2 regions of the Aerococcus sp. NPDC058936 genome follow, and region 2 is predicted to be linked to the other one. Evidence: predicted binding sites of a transcription regulator. Region 2 holds the regulator's gene; the other holds the start of a gene.
What was found. Region 2 encodes HrcA, which represses chaperone genes, less so after heat shock. Its sites were predicted from a motif close to TTAGCACTCNNNNNNNNNGAGTGCTAA; they were not measured.
Positions count from the first base shown of each region.

Region 1 (6,493 bases), on a different contig from region 2:
TGTCACGGTACTGAACGACTTGGCCTTCTTCCGTCAAGCCACCAAGACCCGGATTGACGATGTCCGTAAAGGGGTAGAAGGGGACAAATACCAAGTGGACGACGCCGTATTCTTGAAATAGAAAGTATTTTGCGGTATTTCCTCATAAAATGCCAAATAAAAAAATAAGGCAAGCCATCATAATGAATATGGCTTGCCTTATTTGTGGTTACTATAGGTTTTCTAGTTTAGTAACGGCTTCTTCCCAATCAGTCATGACTTGATTTAGCGCTTCTTCTTTTTCTTGAAGCGTTTGGTTTAGCTGATTCAATTGCTCGAAGTCATCTAAGAATTCGGGCTTGGTCATATCCAGTTGAATACCTTCAATGGTTGCCTCTAATTCGGCCATGGTCTCCTCATGCTGGGCAATTTCCCGTTGCAATTTACGCTCTTCTCGTTGCTTGTCTTTAGACATTTGGAAGGCTTGTTTGGTATCAGAAGCAGGTTCAATTACTGCTTTTTCAACTTTTTCTTGGTTACTTTCAGCTTCTAATAGGGCTAAACGTTCCTCTTCAGAGGCTTTTTTGGCTACGTAATAATCGTAGTCGCCTAGATAAAGGGTCGAACCTTCAGGGTTGATTTCTAAAACGGAAGTAGCAATTCGATTGATAAAGTACCGGTCATGGCTGACAAATAACAATGTGCCGTCGTACTCGATCAAGGCATTTTCCAAGACTTCTTTAGAATCGATGTCCAAATGGTTGGTCGGCTCATCAAGAATCAAGAAATTGTCATGTTTAAGTGCTAGTTTAGCCAATTCAAGACGGGCTTTTTCCCCACCAGAAAGGGTGGCAACGGACTTGGTCACGTCGTTTCCAGTAAATAGGAAAGATCCAAGAATGGTCCGAATATCCCGCTCCATCATCGTCGGATGTTCATCCCACAATTCGTGCAGGACATCCTTTTTCGAATTTAGATTCCCTAATTCCTGGTCATAGTAACCCATTTGTAGATGAGCGCCATAGTCGATGGTACCGCGTAGGGCAGGGATTTGTTTAATGATTGTTTTTAATAAAGTTGATTTTCCCACACCATTTGGCCCAACGATGGCAATGGCTTCTTGTTTCCGCAATTGGAAAGAAATGGGTTCAGCTAAAACATTGTCTGGACTATAACCAACCGCTAACTTATTGGCTTGTAAGACATCGTTCCCTGAAGGTTCAGCTACTGAAAACTGGATACGAGCTGATTTCTCATCGTTCAATGGCTTTTCAATCTTGGTCATTTTCTCTAACTGCCTACGACGGGATTGGGCCATCTTCGTGGTAGACGCGCGAACGATATTACGGGCTACATAGTCCTCTAATTTGGCAATCTCTTCTTGCTGTTTCTCGTAGGCCTTCATTTGCAGGGTGACACGCTGTACCCGTTCCTTCAAGTAGAAAGAGTAGTTCCCCTTGTAATAATGAATACCTTGGTGGGCCATTTCATAAGTTTCATTGGTCACAGCATCCAAGAAATACCGGTCATGGGACACGATTAATAAGGCGCCAGGGTATTTTGGTAGATAGTTCTCTAACCAAGTTAATGTCTCAATATCCAAGTGGTTAGTCGGCTCGTCGAGAATCAATAAGTCTTTCTTTTCTAGTAGGATTTTCGCTAAAGCCAGACGAGTTCGTTGGCCACCAGAAAGCGTCGAAATCTTACGGTCGTAGTCCTCATCAAAGAATTTGAAACCATGTAAGACCATCCGAATTTCTGATTCGTAACCATAAGCGTTAAAACGAATCAAGTCCTCTTGAAGTTTGTCATATCGGTTTAAGGCAGCTTCATAGGCTTCAGCATCTTGCATGAGCTCTTCGTCCGCCAAGGCTAGGGCCGCTGTTTCTGATTCTTCCAATAATTTAATAACGGGTTCAAAAACAGAAACCATTTCTTCATAAATAGTCCGGTCACCAGAAACCGCAGTGTGTTGGTCCATATAAGCAATAGTTGTCCCTTTAGTCAAGGACACTTGGCCATCATCAGGTGCTTCAATGTTGGCTAACATTTTTAATAATGTCGACTTACCGGCACCGTTGCGGCCAACTAGCGCAATTCGGCTGTTGTGTTGGATAGTCATTTGTACGTTTTCAAAAATTACTTCAACGCCATAGCGTCGAGATAGATTTGAACCTTGTAATATGATCATAATAGGCATGATCCTTTCATTTATAGTCTTAATCATTTTACCACAAAAAGATTTGAGCATTCGCTGGAAACTTTTTATAAAATATTGCATTTTTTAACATAGTTTAAAATTTAGTGAGTACGCACTCTTGTGTTAATTTCACAAACTTGGTATACTGTCTAAGAAATCATTTCAGAATAAGAAAGAGGACTGAACATGCGTAAAATACCCAAAGCAACAGCCAAAAGATTACCACTATACCATCGCTACCTGCGCGTATTCAAAAACATGGGGAAAACACGCGTTTCTTCAACAGAATTAAGTGAAGCAGTAAAAGTTGAAAGTGCAACGATTAGACGTGACTTTTCATACTTTGGGGCTTTAGGTAAACGTGGTTACGGCTACGATATCGATGCCTTATTAGAATTCTTTGGTAAGACTTTAAGCCAAGACCGTTTAACAACAGTAGCCCTTGTAGGGGTTGGTAACCTTGGTAATGCCTTATTAAACTACAACTTCAAGAAATCAAACAATATCCGTATTGGTGCAGCTTTCGATATCAACCAAGATATCATTGGAACAGTCCACAATGGGGTACCTGTTTATGACATGAAGGATTTAACAAAGCAATTGAAATTAATGGATATTGAAGTGGTCATTCTCTCGGTACCTGAAGCAGTTGCCCAAAATATGATTCCTGCATTAGAAGAAGCAGAAATTAAAGGTATCTTGAACTTTACGCCAGTGAGGTTAGATGTACCGGATAGCATCAGAGTGCAGGATGTAGACTTCACCAATGAATTACAAACATTGATCTACTTCATCTCAACAAATTCGTAATTACTTGTTAGTATATTATGCAATCATGTAAGCCTTTGACTTACTAAAATCATTTTCAACATAGGTCTCTGGTAGGCTTTCACTTTGCCTATTACGCCATCTAAGTCATGCTAGCTAAGCGCAAGTCTTGGGCATAGGTTGCAGGTATCGATTGTTAAAAACTTTATTTATGCCACACTTTGAGTTGGAAAGATTTATAGCAACGTAACCTGAGTGGCATTCTTGTTTGGCAATTTAGTTCTTGCTAATTAATGAATCAGTTGGATAAAATAGTCGCAAGATTCAAAAACTATATAAATAAACAAGCGAATAGGCCGAGATGTTTTTCTCTCGGCCTATTCTGTATGTTTTAAATCGCCTGAAAGTTTGTTAAGTTTCACATATGTGATCTAAAATGACGTTAAATACTTTGCAATTTTTATTAAAAATTGTTATTTTTCAGGTTGTTATTTAGATTTTAACTGCCGTACTATACCGATTGTTTTGAGTAAATCCATCATTTCATAGGCTGCAATACCGATGGCTAGGTATACTGCCCAATCCCAACCGGTATCTTCTACGCTACGAATGGCAAAGCTGAGCGCTAGAAAGATAAATAAGACTTTGAATAGTAATAGGAATATTACTGGTCCTTTTAATTTCAACAACTACATTCCTCTCTTCAAGATTAGTCTGACTTTGGTCAAAGTTAACCTTAGATTTCACTTACTAAAATTACCTTAATTTCCGCTTAAAATCAAGGTTTTCGACTTATAAAGGAAAATAGGTCAAAAAAAGTCAATCTTTCTCTTGCAATTCATATTTGAATGTTTTAATATAGGAAATGTAGAGGTTAGCAGTCGACTGAAGAGAGTGCTAATCTCTAAAAAACCAAGTAATTTAGCTTGGATTTGACAGATATTTTATATAAATGGAGGGACATGTAAATGATTAAACCATTAAACGGACGCGCAGTTGTGAGAGTTGAAGAGGCTAAAGAGCAAACAGTTTCAGGTATTGTGTTACCGTCAGCTGCCAAAGAAAAACAGCAAGTAGGTGTTGTTGAAGCAGTTGCTGAGAATACAGAAGATTTCACATCACAATTGAAAGAAGGCGACCGCGTTCTATTTGAAAAATATGCAGGTTCAACATTTGAATATGATGGTCAAGAATTATTAATTATTAAAGAAAGCGACATTATCGCAATTGTAGATTAGTCAATTTATCAATATTTACAGATTAATAACAGTATGAATTTTTATGAGGTGAATGAATAAATGGCAAAAGATATTAAATTTTCAGAAGATGCACGTCAATCTATGGTTCGTGGGATTGATATACTAGCTAATACGGTGAAAGTAACCTTAGGACCAAAAGGTCGTAATGTAGTTTTAGACCAAAGTTATGGTTCACCGCTAATCACTAACGATGGTGTAACTATCGCCAAAGAAATTGAATTAGAAGATAAATTTGAAGATATGGGTGCAAAACTAGTTGCTGAAGTAGCTTCAAAAACAAATGATATTGCCGGTGACGGTACAACAACTGCCACTGTTCTAACACAAGCAATTGTAACTGAAGGTATGAAAAACGTTACTGCTGGTGCTAACCCAGTAGGTGTTCGTCGAGGAATTGACAAAGCAATTCGCGTAGCCGCAGATCGTTTATCTGAAATCTCAGTTCCTGTAGATTCTAAAGGCGCAATCGCTAACGTTGCATCAATTTCATCAGGCGACAGCGAAGTTGGTGACTTAATTGCAGAAGCAATGGAAAAAGTTGGTCAAGATGGCGTCATCACAATTGAAGAATCTCAATCAATTGATACCTCTCTAGATGTCGTTGAAGGGATGCAATTTGACCGTGGTTACTTATCTCAATACATGGTAACTGACAACGACAAGATGGAAGCTGTTTTAGAAAATCCTTATATTTTATTAACAGATAAAAAGATTTCTAATATCCAAGACATTTTGCCAGTTTTAGAACAAGTTGTTCAAGAAGGCCGGGCATTACTATTGGTAGCTGACGATATTGACGGTGAAGCATTACCAACACTAGTTTTGAATAAAATTCGTGGTACTTTCAACGTTGTTGGGGTAAAAGCGCCAGCATTTGGTGACCGTCGTAAAGCAATGTTAGAAGATTTATCTATCCTAACAGGTGGTCAAGTCATTACTGAAGATCTAGGACTTGAATTAAAAGATACGACAATTGATCAATTAGGTTCTGCTAACCGCGTTGTAATCACAAAAGATGAAACAACTATTGTTGAGGGTGCGGGCGACAAAGAGCAATTAGCACAACGTGTTGCCCAAATCCGTAGTCAAATTGAAGAAACAACTTCTGAATATGACCGTGAGAAATTATTAGAACGCTTAGCTAAATTAGCCGGTGGTGTTGCAGTTGTTAAAGTTGGTGCGGCTACTGAGTCAGAATTAAAAGAACGTAAATTACGTATCGAAGACGCTTTAAATGCCACACGTGCGGCTGTTGATCAAGGTATCGTAGCTGGTGGTGGTACTGCCTTTATCAATGCTAAAGAAGCAGTTGCTGCATTAGCTGAAACATTAGCTGGTGATGAACAAACTGGTGCACAAATCGTCTTACGTGCTTTAGAAGCACCAGTACGTCAAATCGCTGAAAATGCAGGTTTAGAAGGTTCTGTAATTGTTGAGAAATTGAAAGAGCAAGCAGAAGGTGTTGGCTTTAACGCAGCAACTTCTGAATGGGTAAACATGATTGAAGAAGGTATTGTTGACCCAACAAAAGTTTCTCGCTCAGCATTGCAAAATGCAGGTTCAGTAGCTGGATTAATCCTATCTACTGAAGCAGCTGTTGCAAGCCAACCACAACCTGAACCACAAATGCCAGCAATGGATCCAAGTGCAGGTATGTATTAAAAATAAAAAACAGGGTGAGAGAGCCGACGCTAAGAGAGGAACGATGGAAGATTAGGGCAGTGGCTGACAAAGTCAGCAACAACCTAATCTGAAACGCAGACCTCTCCGGAGGCTCGAACCCGACTAGGGTGAGAGATATTTATCTGCCGATTATTGGCTGATTAAATCGAATACCCTATAAATAGCGAACTATGGGACTGTGACAGTGATGTTGCGGTCCTATTTTTTTTACGCTCTTTCGTGATTGAGGGTTCAACCTATCTTTCAGTAAGGGGATTTGATTATAATAAGGCTATGGATTTATTGAACTGAAAAAATACGGAATGGTTGAAGGGGCGTTTGATAATGTTATTTACAGAAGATGCGAGCTACTATGCTGAACAAATTAAAGAGGGCAAGTTGTCAGTTAAGGAGGTTGTGACTGCTGCTTTAGAGAATATGACAGCTTTGAACCCGACTTTAAATGCGGTTGTTTGGCGTCAAGATTCGGATGCCTTGGCAAAAGCAGATGAATATGACGCACTTTTAGCTAAGATGAGCCCGCAAGAAAAAGCGGATTTACCACCATTTTTCGGGGTACCAACTTTAATTAAAGATCTTGGTCAGTCACAAGCGGGTCAGTTGG
Region 1 is NZ_JBHYKZ010000002.1:137,658-144,150, reverse strand. It holds gene ACFW0C_RS02065 (HpcH/HpaI aldolase/citrate lyase family protein) at 1-121, shown strand, start outside; gene ACFW0C_RS02060 (ABC-F family ATP-binding cassette domain-containing protein) at 212-2,170, opposite strand; gene ACFW0C_RS02055 (redox-sensing transcriptional repressor Rex) at 2,366-2,989, shown strand; gene ACFW0C_RS02050 (hypothetical protein) at 3,436-3,636, opposite strand; gene ACFW0C_RS02045 (co-chaperone GroES) at 3,916-4,185, shown strand; gene groL (chaperonin GroEL) at 4,246-5,868, shown strand; gene ACFW0C_RS02035 (amidase) at 6,214-6,493, shown strand, end outside.
Region 1: ACFW0C_RS02045 (co-chaperone GroES) is a predicted target of HrcA. The motif match lies at 3,822-3,848, and genes of this name have one in related genera.

Region 2 (6,493 bases):
GAAAAAAGTTGGTCACACAGGGACCTTAGACCCTAATGTTGACGGAGTTTTACCTATCTGTTTGGGTAAGGGGACTAAACTGGTCGAATTGTTGATGGACAAAACCAAAGTCTATACTGGCGAAATTACTTTAGGCTTTGCAACGACAACTGAAGACTCAGAGGGTGAAGTGATTGCTGAGGAATCTTTAGCCAATCCTTTCGAAGACGATCAGATTCAAGCATTGATGGATGAATTAACAGGTCATATCATCCAAATTCCGCCCATGTATTCGGCAATAAAAGTCAAAGGGAAACGCCTGTATGAGTATGCCCGTGAAGGCCTTGAGGTTGAACGACCTGAACATCCTGTATTTGTCCACGACTTCAAGTTAGTGGGTTCGTCCCGGTTTGAGGACGGCAAGCAAGTTTTTGCTTTTGAAGTGGTTTGTGGCAAGGGGACCTATGTCCGCACTTTAGCCAGCGACTTAGGGCGAAAACTAGGGGTGCCAGCGACGATGACTAGCCTCACTCGGGACGGGTCAACCCCTTTTTCAAGGGCAGATTGTCTGACACTATCACAATTAGCAGAGGCGGTTGAAGCAAATGATTATACTTGGTTGGTACCAATTGAATCGGCCTTATCTGCCTATCCCGTGTGGCAGGTTCCAACTGAGGATAGGCACTTAGTGAAATTGGTGGAAAATGGGTCAGTCCTAGAATTAGCGACGTTACCAGCTGATTTAAGAAACCAATTACCGGTGACGGCTTATATCGACAGCAAATTAAAGGCGCTTTATGATGTCCATCCAAGTAAAGATGGTAAAATAAAACCTAGTAAAATGTTTTAAAGATTGGACGATACTGAATGAAAACGATAAATTTACACCATCCTTTTGAACAGTCAACGGTCTATGCGGGCGATGTTGTCTTGGCTTTGGGATTTTTTGATGGGGTCCACAGGGGTCACCAGGCGGTTATTCAAGCAGCCCGTGATGAGGCTGACCGTTTGCAATTACCACTGGCTGTAATGACTTTCAATATGGCCCCAAGGATCATGTACCAACAAATCCGTCCTGAAGGGGTGACTTATTTAACAACTTTAGCCGAGAAAGAACGATTAATGACACAACTTGGGGTGGATTACCTTTATGTCGCGCAATTAACGTCATCATTCGCAGCCTTGAAACCGCAAGAGTTTGTCGATCAATATATGGTTGGTTTGCATGCCAAATCGGTGGTAGCGGGTTTTGACTATACCTACGGCAAAAAGGATATCGCCAACATGCAGACCTTAGCGTCCCATGCGGCTGGTCGTTTTAACATTATTGAAGTGAATAAGTTATCGGAAGATACCAGCAAGGTGGGGTCAACTGAAATTCGACATGACTTGAATACCGGTCAAATTGACAAAGCTAACCGACAATTGGGCTATATCTATTCAATTGATGGTATCGTTGTTCACGGAGAGAAACGCGGACGTGAGCTTGGCTATCCAACAGCTAATTTGATGGTGCCTAGTGAATCGCTGATCCCAGTGGAAGGGGTCTATGTGGTTGAAATGTTGTTGAATGGCCAAGTATATCCTGGTGTGGCATCAATCGGGACTAATATTACCTTCGGAGAAAACCGTAAGCGAACAGTAGAAATTCATCTTTTAGATTTTAAAGAGGAAATTTACGGTGAATACGTAACGGTTTATTGGCATAAATACTTGAGACCTGAACTTAAATTCGATGGCATTGAAGCCTTGATCAAACAAATGGACCAAGATGCCATTGATGCTGAAGCATATTTGGAAAGTTTACGAAAATAGATTTAATGTAAAAAAGGTCAAATATACGCTTTGATATGAACGCTGAAGAAAGATTTTCGGCGTTTTTTTTTTCAAGAAGTAAGCAAATATAATCAATGAAAATGTAAATGTTGATATTAAAGCCTTTTTAGTCATATTTTTTATAGATATGATTAGAATAATGCTAAATTAATAGTAGAATGAAATTGGAAAATAAAAAATATTGGAGGAATATCACAATGGCATATTTAGATCGTGCTAAAGAATTTTTTGATGATGCAGTAAAAGTTCGTCGCCAATTACACGAAAACCCTGAAGTTGGTTTTGAATTACCAGAAACAACTAAACTTGTGAAATCAAAACTTGATGAGTTTGGAATTCCATACGAAAACGTAGGAAATTCATACGGCATTACAGGGACATTGGGTGATTCTGCCAAGGGTAAAACTTTATTGTTACGTGCAGACATGGATGCATTAGCCATTACTGAAAAAGCTCAATCGTCATGTACATCTAAAAATGAAAATGGACACTTATGTGGCCATGACATGCACACCACTATTTTATTAATGGTCCTAAAAATGTTGAAAGAAAACGAAGACCAATTAGAAGGTCAAATCAAATTCTTATTCCAACCAGCAGAAGAAACTTTAAACGGTGGACGTGTAATGGTTGAAGAAGGTATTTTAGAAAATCCAACACCAGACGCCGGTATGGCATTACATATGTGGCCAAATGGGGACAAAGTGGATGTTGAGATCCACCAAAAAGAAGCTTTAGCATCTGCTTTAAACTTCCGTATCACTATTAAAGGTGTGGGTGCCCACGGTGCAATGCCAAACAACGGTATCGACCCAGTCTTTGTGGCTAGCCAAATCATTAATGGTGCAAACGGCATCTTAGCTCGCGAATTACCGTCTAACAAGGGTGCGTCATTATCTATGGGTTACATCAATGCGCCAGGTGGTGCCATCAACGTAATCCCAGACACAGTTGTCTTAGAAGGTACTTCTCGTTCATTGTTCCCAGAATCAGCAGAACACGTTTCAAAACGTTTGCCAGAAATCGTTGAACATATTGGTAAAGCATTCCGTGCTGAAACTGAATATGAAGTTATGGCAGACTGTCCGTCATTAATCAACTCTGAAAAAATGGCTGAACAAGTGATGGCTTATGCTAATGAAGCTTTGGCTGGTCATTATGACGTGTTGAACGTACCACCATACTTAGCTTCAGAAGACTACGCACACATTGCTAGCAGATTGCCAGAATCAACATACTTCTTCATTGGTTGTCCATTACCAGATGCCAACGGCGAAGTATACCCTGTTCACCACCCATTGGTACAATTCAACGAAGAAGCATTAATTGTTGGATCTGCTACCTTAGCAACAGCAGCAACTAACTGGTTACGTGACAACAAATAGGCGTATCGAAAAAATATGAAAGACGAAAGGACACTTGACTATTACAAATAGTTTGGTGTCCTTTTTCTATAGAATTAATGGATACCATAGCCAGTCTTACTTGATCCAAAAGCTTGAATTATTAAAAGGAAATTCAAAAGTCAAAAAAAGTCAAAAAAAAGTTTGACTATTATTGACAAAAGAAATGATAGGTGATATATTATAGACATGTTAGCAGTCAGAGTTGTTAAGTGCTAATGAGGTGATAAGATGTTAACAAAACGACAAAGTTTAATATTACAGGCGGTAATTGATCATTATTCGAAACATCAATTACCAGTCGGTTCGAAAACTTTATCTCAACATCAAGAAATAAACGCAAGTTCTGCTACAATACGTAATGAATTAGCCAGACTTGAAGATTTATCATTGATTTCCAAAACCCATTCATCATCTGGACGAGTGCCAGCTGAAGCGGGTTATCGTTACTATATTAATCACATCATGCCATATTATGGCGGATTGATTGATTTAGAGCTTGAGGAAGAGGAAGATGCTTTACTTAGAGAGATATTCCACGATCCTTATAACGATTTGAGTCAAGTGATTCGAAAAACGGCTGCGACTTTAGCCTCGCTTTCAGAAAGCGTCGTTATTTCGATGGGGCCAGATATTGCAAAGCAACGATTGGCCAATTTTCAAGTATTGTCTTTAACCGCTGACCAAGCAATAGTCATATTGGTGACAGATAAAGGTGTCATTCGCAATCAAATTGTGTCATTCAACGAGGTGGTTACACCGCAATTGATTGAGGGTATTGCAGAGATTATGAATCAAGAACTTGTGGGCCTCGAGCTAGCAACAGTGATTGAAAGGCTGCAAACATACTATTTAAAAGATATTGAGCAAATGAACCGGTCTGATGAAGACAGTAATCTTTTGATTCACCGGTTTATGAATCAGTTCAATAGTGATGGCATGATGGTAAATGGTCAAAATTATTTATTTTCTTCATTAGCTGATTCAGCTAATGCGACTAGTATTGCACAATTAAGTCAATTACTAGAAGATCGATCAGTGATCACTTCACTGATTAATACCACAGACCAAGGTATCCAAGTGAGGGTGGGTAAGGAACTTAAAGATCCGACATTGGAGAATATGAGTTTAATGTCTACTAGCATGGGTACTGTAAAATCAGGTAAGTTAATTACTTTTGCGGTACTTGGGCCGGAAAGTATGTCCTACATTCGTATGGCGCAGCTTTTCCAAAGTATTTCAAAAGAAATGGTTAGATACCTGGACAATTATTATAAATCTTAGGAGGTCTATCAATTGACAAAAATGGACGATAATCAACAAGATTTAAATGTTGATGAAGAAATCAATGAAACTGACGTTCAAGACGAGCAAGTTGAAACAGTAGCTGAAGAAGATAGCGAATTAGCTTCTCTTCAAGCTGAATTAGCAGCTAAAGATGACCAAATTATGCGTCTATCTGCTGAAATTCAAAATATGCACCGTCGTAACCAAACTGAACGTGAATCTGCTTCAAAGTATCGGTCACAGAATCTAGCTAAAGGTATCTTACCAGCTATCGATAACTTGGAACGCGCTTTAGAACTAGCTAAGGATGATGAGTCATCTCAGCAATTAGTGAAGGGTATCGAAATGGTACACGCAAGCTTATTGCAAGCTTTATCAGAGGAAGGTGTTGAAGTCGTTGACCCTAAAGGTGAACTCTTCGATCCAAACTTCCATCAATCTGTAAGTGCGGTACCGGCTGAAGAAGGACAGCAAGCTGAAGAAGTAGTGGCTGTTTTCCAAAAAGGTTATGTATTAAAAGATCGTGTCCTACGACCTGCGATGGTTTCTATTGCACAATAATTCATTTAACATAGATTTTAACCACAGATAAATTCATTTAAATTGATAGATTAATTAAAAAAGGAGACGTGTTTTATTATGGCAAAAATTATCGGAATTGACTTAGGTACTACTAACTCTGCAGTCGCTGTATTAGAAGGTGGCGAACCTAAAATTATCGCTAACCCAGAAGGTAACCGTACAACACCTTCAGTTGTTTCATTCAAAAATGGTGAGCGCCAAGTTGGTGAAGTAGCAAAACGTTCAATGGTAACAAACCCTAACGCGATTGCTTCAATCAAACGTCACATTGGTGAAGACAACTACACTGTAGAAGTTGAAGGTAAAAAATATACACCACAAGAAGTTTCAGCAATGATCTTACAATACTTAAAAGGTTACGCTGAAGACTACTTAGGAGAAAAAGTAACAAACGCAGTTATTACTGTTCCAGCTTACTTCAACGATGCACAACGTCAAGCAACTAAAGATGCTGGTAAAATCGCTGGTTTAGAAGTTGACCGTATCGTTAACGAACCAACAGCAGCCGCATTAGCTTACGGTTTAGACAAAGTTGACGCAGACGAAAAAGTTCTAGTATTTGACCTTGGTGGTGGTACTTTCGACGTTTCTATCCTTGAATTAGGTGACGGTGTCTTTGAAGTATTATCTACTTCTGGTGACAACAACTTAGGTGGGGACGACTTTGATAACGCTATCGTGAACTACTTAATCGCCGAATTTAAATCAGAAAACGGTATTGACCTTTCTTCTGACAAAATGGCTATGCAACGTCTAAAAGATGCTGCTGAAAAAGCGAAAAAAGACTTATCTGGTGTAACCTCAACACAAATTTCATTACCATTCATTACGGCTGGTGCTGAAGGTCCACTTCACTTGGAAGTTACTTTATCTCGTGCGAAATTTGACGAATTAACTTACGACTTAGTACAACGTACAAAACAACCAGTTAAAAATGCCTTATCTGATGCTGGTTTATCTAAATCAGATATTGATCAAGTTATCTTAGTTGGTGGTTCTACTCGTATCCCAGCTGTTATCGACATGGTTAAAGCTGAAACTGGTAAAGATCCTAACCGTTCAGTAAACCCTGACGAAGTAGTAGCTATGGGTGCTGCAATTCAAGGTGGGGTTATCTCAGGTGACGTTAAAGATGTCGTTTTACTTGATGTAACACCATTATCATTAGGTATCGAAACAATGGGTGGCGTGTTCACTAAATTAATCGACCGTAACACAACGATCCCAACATCTAAATCTCAAGTATTCTCAACAGCTGCTGATAACCAACCTGCTGTAGATGTACACGTACTACAAGGTGAACGTCCAATGGCTGCAGACAACAAGACATTAGGTCGTTTCCAATTAACAGATATTCCTGCAGCACCTCGTGGTGTGCCTCAAATCGAAGTAACATTTGATATTGA
Region 2 is NZ_JBHYKZ010000008.1:104,734-111,226, reverse strand. It holds gene truB (tRNA pseudouridine(55) synthase TruB) at 1-829, shown strand, start outside; gene ribF (riboflavin biosynthesis protein RibF) at 847-1,794, shown strand; gene ACFW0C_RS07600 (M20 family metallopeptidase) at 2,013-3,200, shown strand; gene hrcA (heat-inducible transcriptional repressor HrcA) at 3,450-4,502, shown strand; gene grpE (nucleotide exchange factor GrpE) at 4,524-5,066, shown strand; gene dnaK (molecular chaperone DnaK) at 5,145-6,493, shown strand, end outside.